One region of the Enterococcus spodopteracolus genome, then DNA from elsewhere that is predicted to be linked to it. Evidence: riboswitches for the same ligand, from Rfam matches in the RefSeq annotation. Region 1 holds a riboswitch; each other region holds the start of a gene.
The links. A riboswitch is a leader RNA that binds a small molecule or an ion and turns the genes downstream of it on or off. The one in region 1 is predicted to bind magnesium.
Positions count from the first base shown of each region.

Region 2: it holds a riboswitch for magnesium, as region 1 does, so the genes downstream of both, P3R27_RS09200 (FtsW/RodA/SpoVE family cell cycle protein) here and mgtE (magnesium transporter) in region 1, are expected to answer to the same signal.
Region 3: it holds a riboswitch for magnesium, as region 1 does, so the genes downstream of both, mgtA (magnesium-translocating P-type ATPase) here and mgtE (magnesium transporter) in region 1, are expected to answer to the same signal.

Region 1 covers NZ_JARJHD010000004.1:79,904-86,632, forward strand. The annotation lists gene P3R27_RS07055 (superoxide dismutase) at 1-93, opposite strand, end outside; gene P3R27_RS07060 (GtrA family protein) at 174-647, opposite strand; gene P3R27_RS07065 (DUF1189 domain-containing protein) at 836-1,642, shown strand; gene P3R27_RS07070 (phosphoglycerate dehydrogenase) at 1,698-2,645, opposite strand; gene P3R27_RS07075 (HesB/YadR/YfhF family protein) at 2,862-3,164, opposite strand; gene P3R27_RS07080 (potassium channel family protein) at 3,180-3,845, opposite strand; gene mgtE (magnesium transporter) at 4,032-5,423, opposite strand; M-box (ykoK) riboswitch at 5,568-5,743, opposite strand; gene P3R27_RS07090 (N-acetylmuramoyl-L-alanine amidase) at 5,828-6,729, opposite strand, start outside.
Region 2 covers NZ_JARJHD010000006.1:107,686-114,414, forward strand. The annotation lists gene P3R27_RS09195 (FtsW/RodA/SpoVE family cell cycle protein) at 1-284, opposite strand, end outside; gene P3R27_RS09200 (FtsW/RodA/SpoVE family cell cycle protein) at 274-1,419, opposite strand; M-box (ykoK) riboswitch at 1,504-1,671, opposite strand; gene P3R27_RS09205 (hydroxymethylglutaryl-CoA reductase, degradative) at 2,065-4,503, opposite strand; gene P3R27_RS09210 (hydroxymethylglutaryl-CoA synthase) at 4,959-6,116, shown strand; gene P3R27_RS09215 (class I SAM-dependent methyltransferase) at 6,147-6,729, opposite strand, start outside.
Region 3 covers NZ_JARJHD010000001.1:309,599-316,327, reverse strand. The annotation lists gene mgtA (magnesium-translocating P-type ATPase) at 1-2,085, opposite strand, end outside; M-box (ykoK) riboswitch at 2,429-2,601, opposite strand; gene ndk (nucleoside-diphosphate kinase) at 2,745-3,179, shown strand; gene P3R27_RS01455 (helix-turn-helix domain-containing protein) at 3,359-4,225, opposite strand; gene P3R27_RS01450 (LTA synthase family protein) at 4,711-6,729, opposite strand, start outside.

The DNA of each region.
Region 1 (6,729 bases):
ATGTTTGTCATGATGCAAATGCATCGTTTCTTCGTCGATATATGGTTCTAATGCATCAAATGCATAAGGTAGATCTGGTAATGTGTAAGTCATAAAAAATTCCTCCTCAAATTTGTTGGGTCTCTTTACACTAAAAGAGTAACAAAGTGAGGGGAATTCTTCAATTGTTATGCCTAGTCTTCCAATTTTTTACTGGTTTTTGCTGGTTCTTCGATAATTTCTGTCTTATTGAAAATAAATAATTTGCTAAAGACATAATTTGCCAATACAACTAAGATCTGTGTAATGATTTTAGCGACATAATCATTCATTTCCAAACCATTGATCATCAAGATCATGGCGCCCATGTCTAGTCCATAAGAAACGATTCGGTAAAAAACAAATTTCCCAAATTCGATAAATAAATGCGTATAACTAGGAGATTTGGATCGAAACACCCATACCTTATTGGTGACAAATGCAAACAAAACAGAACAAATCCAAGAAATCGTATTCGATACTGGCATCGATAACTGGAAGATTTGTTGCGCGATTGCATAACTGACGAAGTTGACAATTGTTGCTAATCCACCAAAAAATAGATAGGTGAAAACTTCCCAATATCCTTTACTTTCTAAATAGCTTTTAAATTGAACATAAATCTTCATTTTTCTACCTACCTTATTTATCATTCTTTCCTATCATACTCTATCTGCTAATAATTTTCATCTCTAGGAAACAATGAACGATAAGAATATAACTTTATCTAACGTGAGATAATGTTTTAGAACTCTTGTAATTCATAGCATACTCCGCTAGAATTGCTAGTGATGACAATTCTACAGAAGGAGTAATTATGACAACAAAACAACTAATCATTAGCTCATTTGCTCGATTCACCGAGCTTAAAAATGCTAAAAACGTATCATTTGGAAAATCATTAGTCTATCTTTTATGTTTGAGTGTACTAATGGCATTACCTATTTCTTACCAAATTTTTCAAGTGCTGGACACAATCAAGTCCGATGGTCAAAAAATTGCAGCCGAAATTCCAGATTTTAAGATTCGTGATGGACAAATCGATTCACCAACAAATGAAGGCTTTATTTATCAAACAGATTCGATCATCTTTACCTTTGACCCCGAAGGAAAACGTACCCCTGAAGATGTCTCTTCAGATTTGATAGGGAATTTCCTAAGTGTCGGTCTGCTAAAGGATAAATTGGTTCTAGCTTTACCAAATACTGGCACAACTTCGGCATTGTTGAACAATAATCAGTTTGAATTTGAGTATACGAATAATGCCTTAAAAAATCTAACTGGCGAAAAATTACGTAGTACATTAAGTGAAGCAACGATCCCTTTTTGGATCAAAGCATTAGTATTTTTGATCTCCATTTATCCTAGCTTTTTAAATCTGATCATCACTTTACTTATGGCAAATTTTGCAGCTTATGTATACGCAAGATTACGTTTAGCTAAAGTAACTTTTCTTGATTGTCTAAAAACAATGATCTATGCGATATCATTACCCACTGTTATTGCAACGATCCTGATGATCTTTGCACCAACTTTTGATACAACAGCGTTTATTGCATTTGCAGGCATATTCATTTTTGCCCAAGCAGTCAAAGGCTGGCCAAAAATCCAATTACCAAAATAAAAGAATCTCTGGGAGAGGTAGTCACTACACACCTCTTCTAGAGATTCTTCTTCATTTAATAGCCTTCATTCAAATCGATTTCATTTACTTCTAATTCTGCTTTGTCTACGTAGGATTTTAAATTTGTTAGAAAAATATCCATAAACTTCATTTGAAAATGTGGTGTCTGACCTGCAATATGAGAGGTGATCAACACATCTTCTCTTTCCCATAATGGACTATCTTTTGCTAATGGTTCTTCTTCAAACACATCTAAAGCCGCAAAAGCCAGTTGTCCATCGTCTAACGCAGCTATTAAATCAGATGTTTTTACGGAAGGCCCACGTCCTACATTGATGAATAGCGCTTCTTTATCAAAAGCTTCAAATACTTTTGCGTCAAACAACCCTTTTGTCTGATCTGTCAAAGGTAAGATATTCACCACAACTGTTGCTTTCGGTAAGATTTCTTTTAATTTCTCTAATGGATAAGTCTCTTTGAATCCTTCTACTGGATGTCCAGATGTATTGATGCCGATACATTCTAAACCAAATACAGCTGCATGTTGTGCCAATTTTTTTCCAATATGTCCAGTTCCAATAATTAGTAATTTTTGATCTGCCAATGCTTGATAATGGATATCTGACCCTAGCCACTCTTTATGGAACTGCGCTCGTTGGGCTTGGAACAATCCACGAGAATAGCCTAAAATAATGCCCATGGTATGCTCGCTGATTGATTCTACATGGATACCACTCGCATTGGAAAGTAAGATATCTTTGTCAGCGAATTCGTTTAATGGAAGATTATCTACTCCAGCAGAAATCGATTGGACCCATTTTAAGCTGTCAGAAGCGAATATATCCTCTTGATAATCACCATTCCAACCGATACTGATCGCTATTTCAGAAAGTTCGTCGGATGCTACTTCCGTTTGAAATGAATATTCTGGTGCTATTTCTTTGATCTTTTCAATAAATTCTTCACGAAATGAACGTACTGAATAAATTATTTTTTTTGTCATCACACCCATCCTCTCTACTTATCAGTCTAGCTTAATTTCTTAAAAGAATGAAATATGTTGCACTTCATTCCTTGAATGACTTTTTCCTATAATGAACACAGTAAAAGTGGATCAGCGTTTGACTGTCTAAAAAAAGCCTAACAATCCGAAAGTAAGTAAAACTTACTTTTCGTTCGTCAGGCTTATTTTCCTAAAAATCAAAGACTATCTCTCACCTTATACATCTGTTGTTTCTCGGAAACGATACGTTGGTTCCTCTAATTGTGGATCATAATCAACAATCAAATCATATCCTTTGAAGAACCAATCATCGGCTTCATCAATAAAGAATAATAGACCATCGATCGTTTCTTGCTTCATCGGACGTTCCGGTAACTCCACAGACATACCGATTGAAAATCCCTCATGTACTTCTGTTTTGCCATATACTTTCCCAAAAAAACGGATACCATAATTTTCAGGTAAATCTACCTCTGCTTGAAACCATTCTTTTGCTTTGTCCGTTATTGTTAATTGCATGTGATGAGCCCCTTTTTATTGATTCATTTTATCATCAAGTATATCTACATCTTCCGTTTCTCCGATAACAAGTAAATTATCATTTTCACGTACATATTCGTCTGCGGCTGGTGACACTACGACAGAACGATCGAAGCGTCGGATGGCTACCACAGTCAAATCAAATCGCTGTCTGAAATTTAGTTCTGCTAATGTTTTATTAAAGAACTTGGGATTTGATACCCGAATCTCAGCGAGCGAGAATTTGTCTGACAGCTCTAAATAATCCAAAATATTTTTAGAAACAAGATTATGTGCGATCCGTATCCCCATATCTCTCTCAGGATGAACAACGCGATCTGCACCGATCTTTTCAAGAACACGAGCATGATACTCATTTTGTGCTTTGGCTAAGATATTCGGAACGCCCATTTCTTTGACCATCAGTGTCACTAAAATACTTGCTTGGATATCTTCTCCAATTGCTACAATCACATGATCAAAATTTCTGATTCCTAAAGATCGTAAAGTCATTTCATCTTGTGCATTCGCAACCACTGCATGTGTTGCGACATTCATATATTCATTCACTCGGTCTTCACTGCTATCAATGGCTAAAACTTCTTGACCAGCTTCGACTAACGTACGACAGATACTGCCACCAAAACGTCCAAGTCCTACGATTGCAAAATTCTGTTTCACTTTTCTCCTCCTTTTTCCATTCCATTTCAAGTATAGCAAAGCCACTCTAAAAACAAAAGCAACCCTGCTTTTCTTTATGGAAAAGACTCATTTTAATGGAGGATCAAGAGAAGGGCTACTATGGTTGATCATAGCATAGTCCTTGGTGTTTCTACTAAAAAAGTATGCCTATATCAGTAATTATTCCTACAATAGGTAGCCTAAGAATACGTTAACTGAAATAAAGTAAATAAACAATCCAGCAATGTCTTTGATCGACGTAATGATTGGTGCAGATCCAGCAGCTTGATCAATATTCAATTTCAATAAGATAAAAGGAATCAAAAAACCAAGGGCGGCAGCTAAGGTCATTGCAAAGACTAGAGAGATCCCCACAGCTACACCTAACAATGGTATCCCTTGCCACACAGAAGCGACTATTCCAGATACGATCCCTACAACAATTCCTAAACTTAGCCCAATACCTGTTTCCTTCAAAAAGTGCTTGATAAATGTGTTGAGATCAATGTGTCCTAAAGATAATCCGCGAACAAAAACCGTCGATGATTGCGTCCCTACATTTCCACCCATATCCATGATCAACGGAATGAAAATAGCAACAGCAGCCACTGATTCTAACGTTTGTTCAAACTCATCGATTACTAGACCAGCTAACATCCCTGCAACCAATGTGATCGCTAAGAAAGGCAACCGGACTTTCCAGATTTGCCAAAGATTCCCGTTAATCAGTACTGTACTACGATCAGCTTCTACAGAGGCGACGTCTGCTAAACCAGCAGCATTGAACATATCCTCGGTCGTTTCTTGCTCTAAGACATCGATGGCGTCATCCACTGTAACAATACCTACTAATCGTGTTTCTTTATCCACGACGGGAATAGCGATCAAATCTAACTCTTGTAACAATCGTGCAGTTTCTTCCTGGTCTGTATCTGTGGTTACATAAGCGACGTGCTTGATCATGATTTCTTCAATCCGTTGATCACTCTCTGCAATGACTAGATCCTTTAATGATAGTACTCCTTCAATTTTTTTCGCCATATCTGTCACATACAAAATATAGATTGTTTCCATTTCTTTCGCTAATTTTCTGATTTTATGCAGTGCTTCTTCAACAGTCATTTCTTTTTTTATTGAAATAAATTCAGTCGTCATGATCCGTCCGGCCGTCTCATGTTCATAGCCCATCAATCGATTCGTCGTTGCTCGCTCTTCTTCAGAAAGCTCTGCCAATAGTTTTTTAGTCACACTTGCTGGTAGTTCGTAAAATAACCTTACCCGATCATCTGGGGCCATCTCATTCACAAATTCAATCACTCCATCATCCGTAAACGAACGAAGCAAATCTTGTTGGACAGACGGTTCAAATGTTTCAAAGATTTCGAGGGCTTTGTCTTTTGATAATAATCGAAAGACCAGTACTTGCTTATCTAAAGGTAGCCTAACAAATAGTTGGATCAATTCCACTTTTTCGATTGTTGCTAAATAGTTCTTCAATTCTTCAAGCTTTTTTTGCTCCAGATAATTAAGAATCTTCAATTGTGTTTCTAAGTTATTTGTATCATTTAATGTTCTCATCTCGTATTCTCCTTTGTTACATCGTTTTTTCGATATAAACTTGTTGGATAAATTCGTTTAGAAAAACAGGAAGTACATAAAAAAGACGGCTTCCAAAAGAAGCCGTCTCATAAGATCCCATCAAAATGGTATCAATGTTTACCTGAACGAACTTCTCGTCTGAGCTTTAGCACTAAAAGACGTAATTCTGGAAATATGATCCAGATAGCTACGTTAAGCACGCCTTAAGCCGACGTTGCCTGTTATACCCTGTGGCGTCTCTCGACGTTTAAGGGCAGTAGCCTGTGTTCTTTTAGGAGCCTCACCTAACAAGTTTTTATAATTAAACCCTACAGGTAAAATTGGTTTTTGTCAATAAAAGGATTAATATTTGATAAAAAATTGATAAAACAGAAATGATCACTTTACAATCTTTCTCCTGTCACTCCTTCTACAATCCCTTTAGCAATTTGATCCATGTTTCTACGAATATTTTCTACATCACGAGTATTGGTGATAAACCCTAGTTCCGCTAGTCGATAAGGGATACCACGAGAATGTAGTACATTCAAATTCAATAAATCACTTCTCAAGTTGATACCACCGGTATTTTGGACAGCGCCCCATAAACCTACATGTGTGCGGATCACATTAGCAATGGCATAATTTTGTGTCGTATACGAGTTGCCGTTACGATGCGCAATCACATGCCCACCAGTACTAATACCAATCGCTCCTGCATCTAAATGAAATTCTGTTACAGAAGAAAAACTACTACTAATTGTATACGCACCCTGCATTCTACGAGTATCTTGGAACATATCCGCATTTGTATCATAAAAGGTTATACGATTTGTTTTTAAGCGCCCTGCCCACTTTTGTAAATATGGCATAAGTTCATTTCTTGTAAAGTCTCGCTCGTTGATACCGTTATACGAAGCCCCTGGATCTCCTGCACCATGTCCCATTACAAATAGATGATTGATTGAGGTTTGGTAAGGGTTTGACGTAGGTCCTGGCGCTGGTGCTCCTTTTTTAACTAGTACAACTTGGATAGCTTCCATTTGTAATGCTACATTGGACGTCCCAGCGTTTTGACCGTTTCTGGCCCAATCTAACCATCCGAGTTGCGCAGAATGAACTCTATAATAGACATCATAATGTTGACTTAATTGACCAGTTAATCTCACCCTTATCGCTTCAGCTCGTAATTTTCTACCCTCTGTTCCCGAAAGAGCATTATTATTCACATAGTTTTGCCAGCCAATCGATTGGACGTGTGTACTATATTCTATTGTTCCTGGAATAGGTGTGCTAGAGATATTCA
Region 2 (6,729 bases), on a different contig from region 1:
TGAAACATCACCGGATCATAAAACTGATACAACAGACCCATCACAAAAAGTGAAAAACCATAAAGATAAGGAGAATATCTCAACAATACGACTGTTTTAACTCGTTGTGTTAGAAACAACAGTCCGACCGACATCAAGCAAAACACGATTTGTCGAAGCACGACTCCTCGGACTGGAACTTGGTCATAAACCGCTGCCCCATATTGCACACCGACACTTAATAAATATAAAAGAAAGATTGGTAAAAATAATGCATAGTTGAATTCATTTATTTTAAATTTCATTTTGCTTACCTCGTGAGGACAATTTCAGGCAAACGCCCAAAAGCATGGATAAAATCAAATAACTTGATCCTCCATAACTAATAAAAGGAAGCGGAATACCTGTCATTGGGATCATGCCACTGATACTTGCAATATTGATACTTGTCTGTAGCAATAACAGCATCCCTGTTCCCAAATAAATCAACCCGATTTGCTGATTTGGCTCATTCGCACTCAAGACAAATAAGCGCAAAATAATCGAAAATACCATTGCTAGAATTAGTAAGCCCACGATCAGCCCTAACTCTTCTAAAATAATCGAAAAAATAAAATCAGTCTCGGCTACTGGTAAATAGCCCTTTTTGGTAATACTATTTCCCAGCCCTAATCCAAAAAGCCCACCGTTGTACATTGCATAATAAGATTGGCTCATCTGAAATCCTTTTCCATAAGGATCTAAAAAAGGATTAAAAGCAATGCTCAAGCGATCATAAGTATGAGCAAAAATACTTGGTAATAGGTCATTTTGCCCTAGTAAATAAATGATGCCGCCAAGGAACAAAAAGAGACTGAACAGTCCTGCAAAAAACAATAAAATATAGCGAACTGGTAATTGAACAGTCGTGATCATGATTGCAGCTAAGATGATCAATAAGATCGCACCAGCTACTTTTGGTTGGAATAAAATCAGTAGAGAACATAAAGCGATGATAAAAAAGGGTTTTTTTAATTCATTCAATGATTGCTTGGGTTTTCTAAAATAATAAGCTAAATAAAAAATCATACCGACATTGACAATTTCAGCAGGTTGAAATTGAAAACCTGCAATTGAGATCCATCTTTGCGCGCCACTGATATTGACACCAATCCCAGGTACCTTTGTCAAGATCAGCCCCACGATACCGATTCCCATCATTATTTTTACGATTCGATGATTGAGTATAAATGCAGGTTTCACTCGGTAAATGAAAAAAATCATTGCCCAACTAAGTGCTACAAATACCATTTGTCGAACTAAAAGTTGATTTGTACTTTGATTGAATGACATCAAACGGAATGTACTCGCACTATAGATCATCAATAATCCTATTACACTGATCAACAGATATGGTACGAGCAAATACAAATCTATTTTTCTTATGTCTTTTACACCCATCCTATATTTCTCCTTTGTGTTACAGCGGAGATACGTCACTTACCCATCTTGAATAAAAAAAGCCAAACGAAAAAAACGATTGGCTTTTCAGTCTCATCGTGTGAGTTTTGACACTAAACAACGTAAAGATTTCTCTTAGCTATCTTATGAAGAGCCTTAATCCGACAATTCCTGTTTTACACATTGGCGTCTTTCGACGTTTCTGCGCAATAGCCTATGTTTGTTTAGGAGTCTCGCCTAACAAGTTATTCTATTTGAGGAAAAGTATACCTGTTAGATTATTTATTCACAAGAGAACCTCAAATAAGCTTAAAAAACTTTAGCTTTTTTTAATGTTATATAAATTATTTTTAAAATTTAATAATATACGTTCTATATTTTTTAGATCAGAGTATGTAAAAAAACGTAACAGAAAACCTTTAATCGACAAGGTCTGTTACGTTTTTTTACATATTATACAACCTCACAAAAAATGAAAATAGCATAAAAAGACGTGATGGCCTCTTATGAAAAAAATAAATTTTAGATTATAGATCCTTCATACTTAGCATAGGCATTTTTTTATGTGTTTCGAGAGAAATGTTATAATAGTGAAAATTATTTGTCATTTTCACTCAGCTACTATGACCATTTCGCAAATTATTCCTAGTTTTTGCTTGCCTGGATAGCTTCTAAGGCAGCTAGTGCGCTTTGTTGGTTGATCGTTCCTGATTCCCTAAGCTTTGCGGCAACTCCCTCGATTTCGTCCCCTTTGGCACCAACTGTGATTGCCAATGCTCTCGCTTGTAAGGACATATGTCCTTTTTGGATACCGTCACTAACAAGTGCACGCAGTGCCGCCAAGTTTTGTGCTAAACCAACAGCTGCAATCACTTGTGCCAATTCTTGTGCAGAATCAATTGCCAACATATCTAAAGAAGCTTTCGCTTTCGGTAAGACTCGGGAAGCGCCCCCTACTATCGCAACAGCTAAAGGAACCGTCAATTTCCCTACCAAATGATCTTCCTTGATTTGCCAGTCAGTCAACCCTTGGTAACTACCATTTCGAGCAGCATAAGCATGGATAGCCGCTGCGGCTGCACGTGTATCATTTCCTGTGGCTAAGATGATCGCTTCGATACCATTCATGATTCCTTTATTGTGGGTCGTTGCCCGATAAGGATCCAACTTTGCATATTCACTCGCTTGACGAATCTTTTCAGCAACCTGCTGACCTGTTTCTTTGTCCTTTGCCAATCGCTCAAAAGGAATCATACAAGTCGCGATCGCTAAAGATTCCGTCGCCAGATTACTCAAGATACTGAACAAGATTTCCTCTTCAGGGAACCATTCTTTGATACGAACCGCAACTCCCTCCAAAATCGAGTTGATGATATTCGCACCCATCGCATCTTTGACATCCACTAAAAAATCAAGTGAAAGATAGGCGTGCTCGCTCCCCATAAATTCTCGAGTAGAAATTTCTCGGACACCTCCACCACGCTTGACGATCGAAGGATAGCTTTCGTTTGCACAAGTGACCAATTCTGGTTTTCTTTCTTCAATGACTTCTTTGACTTTTCGATAATCACAACGACCAGTCAAGACGATTTGCCCACGCATCAATCGTTGCGGTATCTGAACGCTGATATCGCCACATATTTTTGCGCCATTGCTAGCTGCAGCAATTACAGAAGGTTCTTCCGTTGCCATAGGAATCCATTTTTTTTGACCGTTCACTTGAAAATTCAATGCGACACCTAATGGGATCTCTACTTGGCTGATTTGATTTTCAATCAAATGGTTGGCGATATCTTCTGTTAAAACAGATTCTTTAAAACCTGTTGCTTCTGCTTGAGAAATCACTTTTTCTTGAACTAATCGCTGTCTACGTTGTTCTGGCGTTAGTTCATAAAACTTTTTTTTTTCGTTATCACCAGTTTCTTGCAAATTAGCTTCCAAAAGAACAGCTAATCCAAGACCGCCACCAATACATAATGAAGCTACTCCGTATCGTTGATGCTGCCTTCTTAACGCATAGCCTAAAGTAGTCAAGATACGAGCGCCACTAGCACCAATTGGATGGCCTAACGCAATCGCACCACCATAAATATTGACTTTCTCTGACGAGAGGTTCAATTCACGATTCACAACGATCGATGACGCAGCAAACGCTTCGTTGATTTCAAATAGATCGATGTCGTCCAAGGAAAGCTCTGTTTTCTCCATCAAGGTATTGATTGCTTTGATTGGAGCTACCCCCATGATACTTGGATCGATACCAACTTCAGAGACTCCTTTGATCGTAGCTAAATACGGTAAGTCGTGAGCAATGGCATAGTCTTTAGACGCTAAGATCAGTACAGAGCCGCCATCGTTCAAAGGTGAAGCATTTCCAGCAGTAACTGTGCCGTCCTCCGCAAAAACCGTCCGTAAGGTGCTTAATTTTTCTAATGTACTATTTCCTCGCACCGCTTCATCCGTTGCAAATACTTCTTCATTACGTGAAATTGGAATGATTTCTTCCTTGAAGATCCCTGACTCGCTGGCTTTAGCTGCTTTTAATTGTGAAGCCAGTGCATATTGATCTTGCTCTGCTCTCGTCACAGAAAATTGTTTTGCCACATTTTCTGCTGTCAGTCCCATATGAGTATTGGAAAATGCATCGGTTAATCCATCATTGACCATACTTGAGATTTCTTCGATTTTCTCGTTTTCTGGATCGCTCACTTGGATCATCGGCGCTCTAGTCATGCTTTCCACACCACCGGCTATGATCAGATCCGCTTCACCTAGTTGGATCTGTTGACGCGCAAGGATCACTGATTTCATCCCAGATCCACAAACTTCATTGATTGTCATTGCCGGAACACTTACGGGGATTCCGCTATTGATCGCAATCTGTCGTGCAACATTTTGCCCATTCCCTGCTTGAAGCACATTTCCAAAAATGACTTGATTGATTGCTTCTTTATTTATCCCTGTTCGTTCAAGGATTTCTGTTGTAATGAATGTTCCCAACTCAACAGCAGAATAACTGCTTAAGCTACCACGATACTTTCCAATCGGTGTTCGTGCAGCATCTATAATAACGACTTCCTTCAAGTTAAGCCACCCGTTGCCAAAGTCTATAAATTTACTCATCCACGTATGATAAAAAACGCGACGGATTTATAGGTGTTACAATCTTTTGCGCAAACGGATTCCCTCCTTATTTCTCTTATATTTGCGAAAAATGTCACGCTGTAACCGACGAGACATTCTCCAAAACGTTTGTCTATATCAAATGGATAGAACAATGTGAATGGTTTCGTAAAAATTAAAATACACTTCTTATTAAATTGTATAAAAGACGGACAGTTGATCATCTTCTAACTGTCAAGTATCTCCTACAAAAATATACCATTCTTTACCGGAAATACAAATATAACATACACCTTTTAAAAAAAGCGTTATATTTTTTTACAAATCCTTAAAAATTAGCTTTTTTGTATTTCTTTTAGCGATTTTGTGATACTTTAATAAAGTAAGTTTTTTATCATGAGTAAAGAGGTGTTGAAATGAAAATAGGGATTGATCGTCTTTCCTTTTTTATTCCTAATTTATTTTTAGATATGACTGAATTAGCAAACAGACGTGGAGATGATCCTGCCAAATACCATATTGGGATCGGTCAAGATCAGATGGCTGTCAATCAAGTTTATGAAGACATCGTCACGCTAGGAGCAAATGCAGCGAGTAAAATCATCACAGAAGAAGATCGTGAGAAAATCGATATGGTCATTGTGGGTACCGAATCAGGCATCGACCAATCAAAGGCAAGTGCTGTGATCATCCATCATTTGTTAAAAGTTCAACCTTTTGCTCGTTCATTCGAAGTAAAAGAAGCTTGTTATGGGGGAACAGCAGCTTTGCACATGGCAAAAGAATATGTCAAAAATCATCCAGATCGTAAAGTCTTAGTGATTGCGAGCGATATCGCCCGCTACGGTCTAGCAAGCGGTGGTGAAGTGACTCAAGGTGTAGGTGCGGTCGCTATGATGATCACACAAAACCCTCGGATTCTTTCTCTTGAAGACCACAGTGTCTTTTTAACAGAAGATATTTATGACTTTTGGCGTCCAAATTATAGCCAATATCCTGTAGTAGATGGTCCTTTGTCCAACTCTACTTATATTGAGTCTTTCCAAAAAGTCTGGAATAGATATAAAGAAACAACAGGTCGAACACTTGCAGATTATGACGCACTTACCTTCCATATTCCTTATACAAAAATGGGGAAAAAAGCGTTACAAAGTGTGATTGAAGAAACAGATGAGGCAACGCAAAATCGTTTGATGGCTCGTTATGAAGAAGGCATCACCTATAGTCGACGAATAGGAAATCTATACACTGGTTCACTTTATTTGGGATTGATTTCTTTATTAGAAAATTCTCAAGTATTGAAATCGGGTGCCCGTATCGGATTATTCAGCTATGGTTCTGGTGCTGTGAGTGAATTTTTCACTGGATATTTAGAAGAAGGCTATCAAAACTTCTTATTCAAAGAAGACAATCAAGCGATGTTAGATAACCGTGAAGCATTGACGGTTGATCAATATGAAAAGATCTTCAATGAAACATTACCGGGAAATGGTGAAACAGCTGAATATCATTCAGATCTACCTTACTCGATCTATAAAGTTGAAAATGATATTCGTTTTTACAAAGAAAAATAATGAATGCAAAAAACTGACCTCGATCGTTGACTAATAGATAGTCAATAATCGATAGGTCAGTTTATTTGTACTCTGAATTGTCTCACTTTTTTTAAATAATTCTTGGAGAGCTGACTGGAAACGCGGATCATCTTGCATTTCTTCATAATAAGCCTGCAAAAATGAAGCCGTGACTTCTTCCCATGAATCATAAGTGAATTCAGTTATCTTATAAGAAAGGTGTTTCTTTGATAAATACGTCTCAAACCGATCCATAATAGTTGGCGAGGTGTGAGGGTCAGATTCCTCGATCCCTAAATGCCTTTCAAGGGGGACAAAGACATTATCTTCTGAGGAGACTACTCTTAGGATCAAACAAGCTCTCGTCGCTTTCCCACGCAGTTTTTCCAATTGTTCACAAGAAACCAAGGCGGGATTTGCTGCCGAAAAAACAACTTCATAGGTCTTCTCTTCTTGTAAAAAATTAGTAAAATCTTGTAAAATGAATTGGCAGTTATTTAGCCCCAGTACTTGTGCTTCATGTTCAGCATACACAAGCATTTCTTCTGAAAAATCAATCAACTCATATTGTTCTGTTTCTTTTGCTAACGGCAGATAACGTCCTGCACCACCG
Region 3 (6,729 bases), on a different contig from region 1:
CATAGGTAAAAATGGAAGGAATGTACTAGCTACCAAGACAGAAAACATATTGCCAAAGTTTGAACTAGCTGTCGCTTTGATGTATTTCATAATATTGCCGAAAGTCTCTCTACCTGACAATAATCCTTTTTCTAAAATCATCAAATCTTTTTCTAACAAGATAACATCCGCTGATTCTTTCGCAATATCTACTGCTGTATCTACTGAAATACCGATATCTGCTACTTTCATTGCTGGTGCATCGTTGATGCCATCGCCTAAAAAGCCTACTGTGTGACCATTGTTACGTAAGGCAGTGGTTAATCGTGCTTTTTGTTGTGGATTCAATTTGACAAAGACATCATGTGCCTCAGCAACTTTTCCTAATTCCTTATCAGACATCTCAGCGATTTTCTCGCCAGTGATCAATTCATTAATTTGTAAGCCTACTTGTCGGCAAACAGAGCGTGTGACCAACTCGTTGTCACCAGTCAATACTTTGACAGCAACACCATGATCTTTCAAAGCTTTCAAGGCTTGTTTGGTTGTTTCTTTTGGTGGATCAAGGAAAGCAAGATAGCCAATCAAGACCATTTCTGACTCATCTTTTACTGAAAATTCTCCAACCACACTTGGATTCGTTTTTTGCGCGACACCGATCACACGCAAACCATCTTCATTCAAGTCCTTCACTTTCGCCAAAACTGTTTCTCTTTGTTCAGTAGTCAATGGTTTGACTTCACCGCCAAGGTCGATGTATGAAGAGATACTTAACATTTCTTCGATCGCACCCTTTGTGATCATTTGCGTTTTTCCAGCTGGGTCAGCCACCACGACACTCATTCTTCTACGTTCAAAATCAAAGGGGATCTCATCTACTTTTTGATAACGAATCTTCTCTGTATCTAACGTCTCAACTGCTTCGTCGATAATGGCAACATCTAAAAGATTTTTTAATCCAGTTTGGTAGTAACTATTCAAGTACGCATGGCGCAATACTCGGTCATTTTCTTTTCCTTCACAATCCATGTGATATTCTAAAATAATCTTATCTTGAGTCAATGTACCTGTTTTGTCTGTACAAAGGACATCGATCGCACCAAAATTTTGAATGGCGTTCAAATTTTTGATGACTGTTCCTTTTTTCGCCATAGCACTGGCACCTTTGACCAGATTTGTTGTAACGATCATCGGTAGCATTTCTGGCGTTAATCCAACAGCGACTGATAAGCCAAACAAGAATGCTTCTAACCAATCACCTTTTGTGAATCCATTGATAACGATCACAGTTGGTGCCATCAATGCCATAAATTTGATTAACAACATTGATGTTTTTTGGATGCCTAATTCAAAGCTTGTTTTTACAGGTTTTTGTGACAAGTTTTGTGCCACATGTCCAAACATCGTGTCATTTCCAACAGAGATGATGATACCTTCTGCACTACCACTAATCACATTACTTCCCATGAATGCAATATTTTCATAACTCGTTTCACTTTGTGTTCTTCCAGAGCACACAGTTGCATGCTTTTCAACAGGATAGCTTTCACCCGTTAATGCCGCTTGTGAGATAAATAAATCTTTGGCAGAGAGCAACCGCATGTCTGCTGGGATCATATCACCAGCTGACAAACGAACTTGATCGCCACAAACGATCTCTTCCATAGGAATTTCTTTGTATCCACCATCTCGTTTTACGGCAGCTGTTACTTTCACCAATGATTTCAACTTTTCAGCAGCTTGGTTCGAACGTACGGATTGGATCAAGGTCATCGTGCCACTGACTAACACCATGGCAAAAATAATGATTACACCAAACAAATCTTTATCTGCTGGAGCAGCTAATAGATACTCGGTGATAAAAGAAATAATTCCTAAAGCAATCAATACTAATGTAAAAGGGGTGATAAACGCCTTGATCACTTCCACAATAAACGGCGTTTTCTTTCCATATGAAATACTGTTATTTCCATAAGCTTCTCTTAAATTTTCAACTTGTTCTGAAGACAAGCCTTTTTGTGTTGTTTGAAATAAGTCAAATAACTGTTGCTTATTTTTACTAGCAAAACCAGCGTAGACTTGTTTTGTTTCTTTCTTTTTTTCCATCTCATGTTCCTCCTTTGATCTTACCAAACACACACTGATATCTGCTGTGCGCTTGATCGTTTATCTAATCAACGGAGACAGAGTGTTTCAAAGGCGCTGAGAACAGATAGATAATAGTCTCAACATACCAACGCTTTGTCTCCTTGTACACCGGACTTTCATCCATTTGTTCTCATCTCCTTTCGTTTACTTAAATTACTTTCTTGGCCGACTACTGGATACTTCAACTTCCCAACTTGATCACCCTCTAACACCTTTTTATTTGAAAAAACAGATCGGTGAGAAACAAAAAACCTTTCGCCAAAACTCAGCGAAAGGTCAAAAAAGTGCACAAAAAAAAGCATGGATGATCTACTCGTTGAGTTTTGGCACTATACAACGTAAAAAGCAAAAGAGCTTTTAGCTACCTTATGAAAAGCCTTATCTCGACAATTCCTGTTCTACCCATTGGCGTCTCTCGACATTTTTGGGCAGTAGCCTATGTTTGTATAGGAGCCTCACCTAACAAATCTTATTCAGTTTTTCCTCACCTAATGTAACAACTATTGGCTGGAATGTCAAACACATTTTCAAAAAAATTGAAACTATATGGGATTCGTTTGTCATGTTTTCTTTCTCTAGGTATAATGAACTTATCACAACAGATCGGAGTGAAGGATATGGAACGTACACTTGTTATTATCAAACCTGATGGGGTAAGACGTCATTTGATTGGCCGAATCATCCAGCGTTTTGAAGAAAAAGGATTCGCAATCGCTGAAATGAAATTCGCGACGATGACTGAAAAACTAGCAAAAGAACACTATCAACATCTATCTAATCGAAGCTTTTTCGATGACTTGATCGACTATATGACTTCTGGTCCAGTCGTCTATCTGGTATTAACAGGTGAAGATGTGATCGATCTCGTACGCAAAATGGTCGGTGCAACAAAAGCAGCGGATGCTGTTCCTGGGACGATCCGAGGCGATTTTGCCTTACCTGGTACAGAAAATATCATTCACGCTTCGGATTCACGAGATGCAGCCAATACTGAGATCACACGTTTCTTTCCGCCATTCGATACAAAGAAAGTAGAAGCTGCGAAAAAATGATTTTTTTGCTCACTGACTTTTTGAGTGCATAAATTTTTGATTATCTTATTGATCTGCCAGTCCTTCGGTTCGAGGTCATGCTCCACACGTTTAGTGAGAGGATTGACTCAATACTAGAGGGACTGGTTTTCCTTTTGTATTAAGTCAATGCCCACTAAATAGCCGCTTTCACCAAATCTCTAGCGTTGTGCTTGGATAGACAATAGTTTTTCTTCTAATTCATCTCGCTCTTCTTTACCTAAGGTATACTCGATCACTGCAAATAGTGTCTCAAACTCCTCTTTTTTGATGGGTTCCCCTAATGCTGTGGCGATCAATCGACGATAATAATCGGACATCAAACTCTCGTAAATGACTGCTGTCTTTGATTTCAAACCTAAACAACGATACATATCTTCATTGATGCTTCGTGCTTTTTTATATCTTCTTTTGTCGATATAATAGACAGTCAAATTCTTTAAAAAAAGAAACAAACACTGGTCATAACCTGACTTCATTGCTTTACGCATTCTTTTTTTAATTTTCAAATAATTGTTTTCGATAAAGGAATCGCTGAAAATAAAGGGGAACTCTGCTAATAAGTCTAGTTCATATCGGCCAAATTCTTTCAATTTCATAAAGTAATCTTCGATCATTCGTATCTCATATCCCAAAAATTCCAATTGGATATCTGGCTTCACACTTGATTTCCAATACATATGTATATTCAGTACGAGATAGTAAAGATCAGCCGTTCGCTTAAATTGCTTGCGATTGTCGGCGATTTCTTTGTAGGGATCAAAATCATCCTCCTGAACTTTATTCAAAAGATTACGTGTTTTTCTCGTTTTCCGTGGTTCTTCCACTTGATTTCGTAGCGATTCGTATTCAGTAAGTGTGATATTCAACCGATCAAGGAATGCCATCAGTGTTAAAAAAGAAATTTTTTTGATCGTACGATTCTCGATCCCCACAAGCGAAGTTTTTGAACAGATCCCCTCTGCTAATTGTGACTGTGTCAACTTGCGACTTACCCGTAATTTTTTGATCAATTCTCCATCGTGCATAATATGCCTCCTTTAGTGTGTGCATTTTCCAATAAGATCCTCTTCGTCAGAACAACAATCGAAAAAGAGAAATAACTATCGAAATATTTATTGCATTCACTAATTAAGTACGCATAAATAAAAAAAATATTTGAAGAACAATAAAAAAACTTCTAAAAAATGAAATTACAACTTTTTTAGAAGTTTAGTAAGGTTGTGAAAGAAGCGCTTTGACCTGAACAGCAAACTGAAAAAACAGAAAATAGCTCCCCATATTTTTTGATTTTTCAGTTTAGTGTTGAAGGTCAGCTACTTGAACACCGTTGATCAAGGTTGTGAGAAAGCCGTTCAGCTCCGAATATTAAGACGAAACTTGAGAAAATAGCTTTCTATGTTTTTTCAAGTTTTGACTTAATATTGAAGGAACTGGCTTTCGAACACCGTTTATCATCGGTTGTGAAAGAAGCCTTCAGCTAGCTTGCTCCTTCACCGACATCTAGCCATGTTTATGGTTTGTCCGCCAATTCATCCTCTACAGGGTATAGATTGGTTGTTGTTTGATCATGATTTTTAGAATAGACACTTGTTGAGGCTGCACCTTTGTCTTTTTCAATTTGTTGATTCCGTTGTACTTGATTCTTATAGTCATACTTTGCAGGGTCGATCGTCGTAAATCCATTTGGCACATAGAATCGCAAGAGATTTTCTTGATTGAGTTTATCAGAAAGACTCAAAGCTGTTTTTACCTGATTTTGTTCTTGTGCGACTTTTTGTTCCGCTGCTTGGTTTTCTTCAAGTAATGCCCCTGTTTTTGTATCATAGATTTTTCCACCTAGTACGGTGTAATCCGGCGCGACAAAATTCCCATTTCTAAATGCCACGACTTGATCATGTTGAGGTGAAAGTAAATCTGTACCAAAATGGATATAATTTTTGTCCTCGATTCCTAATAAATGGAGTAACGTTGGTAAAACATCGATTTCACCACCATACTCATGTTTGACTGTTCCTTTTGTATAACCTGGGATATGGAACATCAGTGGTACTCTTTGCATCTGTGCGTTGTCAAAATCGCCCCATGTTTCTGGATCTTTTCCTAGTGCTGAAGCAAGGTCTTTATTGTCTGTATTTGAGATACCAAAATGATCCCCGTAAATCACGAACATCGAATGGTCATAAATCCCAGAAGCTTTCAAATAAGTAAAAAACTGTTTGAGAGACTGGTCTAAATAATGGGCCGTTCGCACATAATTATCAACGGTACTATTTCCTGTATTCAGCGAAGGAAAATCAAAGTTTTTGTCATCTGTATAATAAGGTGTGTGATTCGTGACAGAAAGAAACTTCGCATAAAATGGTTGTTGCAAATGTTCGAGATAATTTGCGGATTCTCGAAATAGATTTTTATCTAAAATACCATAGCCAAGCATCTCATCTGATTCATCGAAATATGAGCGATCAAAGAAATTATCATACCCTAGATTTTTGTATACATGATCACGATTCCAGAAACTACCGACATTCCCATGAAAAACCGCACTGGTATAGCCTTGTGTCTGATCCAAGATGGCTGGAGCAGCTTGGAACACATTATCTGAACCTAATTCTGTAAACAACGAACCTTGAGGCAACCCAAACGTCCCGGTTTCCAACATGTTCTCAGCATCACTGGTTTTCCCTTGCCCAACTTCATGGAAAAAGTTATCAAAACTGATTGTTCCCTGATTGGTAAAGAGACTATTTAAAAAAGGAGTGACTTCTTGTCCATCTACTTTCATATTGATCAAAAATTGTTGAAAACTTTCCAAATGCAATACGATCACATTTCTCCCTTTTGCAAGTCCAAACATCTCTGGATCAGGAGCAGCGTAATGAGATTTTGTATAATCGAGGACTTCATCTAAGCCATTGCTACTTGCATGCGCTCTAACACTACTAGTAATCCCTGTTTTTATCCCATCATAGATCGTATAGGCATCAAGTCCAAGATATTTGACAATATAAGAACGATCGAATGTCCGTTGCAATAATTGAGGGCGATTCGCCTCACTCATTGCCAGATTCCCAGAGAAGATCAAAGCAGACAAACAAGTCACCGCAATCGCCACCGGCTTACGTACTGCAGGAGCTTTCAATGGTACCTTTTTTATAAATACGCGAATCAGCAGAAAAGCAAAGACGGCGATATCGATCCAATAAAGGATATCATGAGGCTTCATCAAAGAAAAAGAGCTACCAGATAATCCTTGGGAAACCTTGGAGAAACCTAGTGCTGATTTAACGGTAATGAAATCTGTGAACTCACGATAGAAAATAATATTCAAATATAGCAATAACGTATTTAAAAAATCGATGATAAATAAAACGATCAAACTTGTTCTGACTTTCTTAAAATACAAAGAAATACCAAAAAATAATAGCGTTGTCGCTATTGGATTGATCCATAAAATAAACGTTTGGATGCTTCCTTCTACGCCTAAAGAAAAATCAGTATAGTAGGCAAAAATCGTTTTCATCCAAAAGAA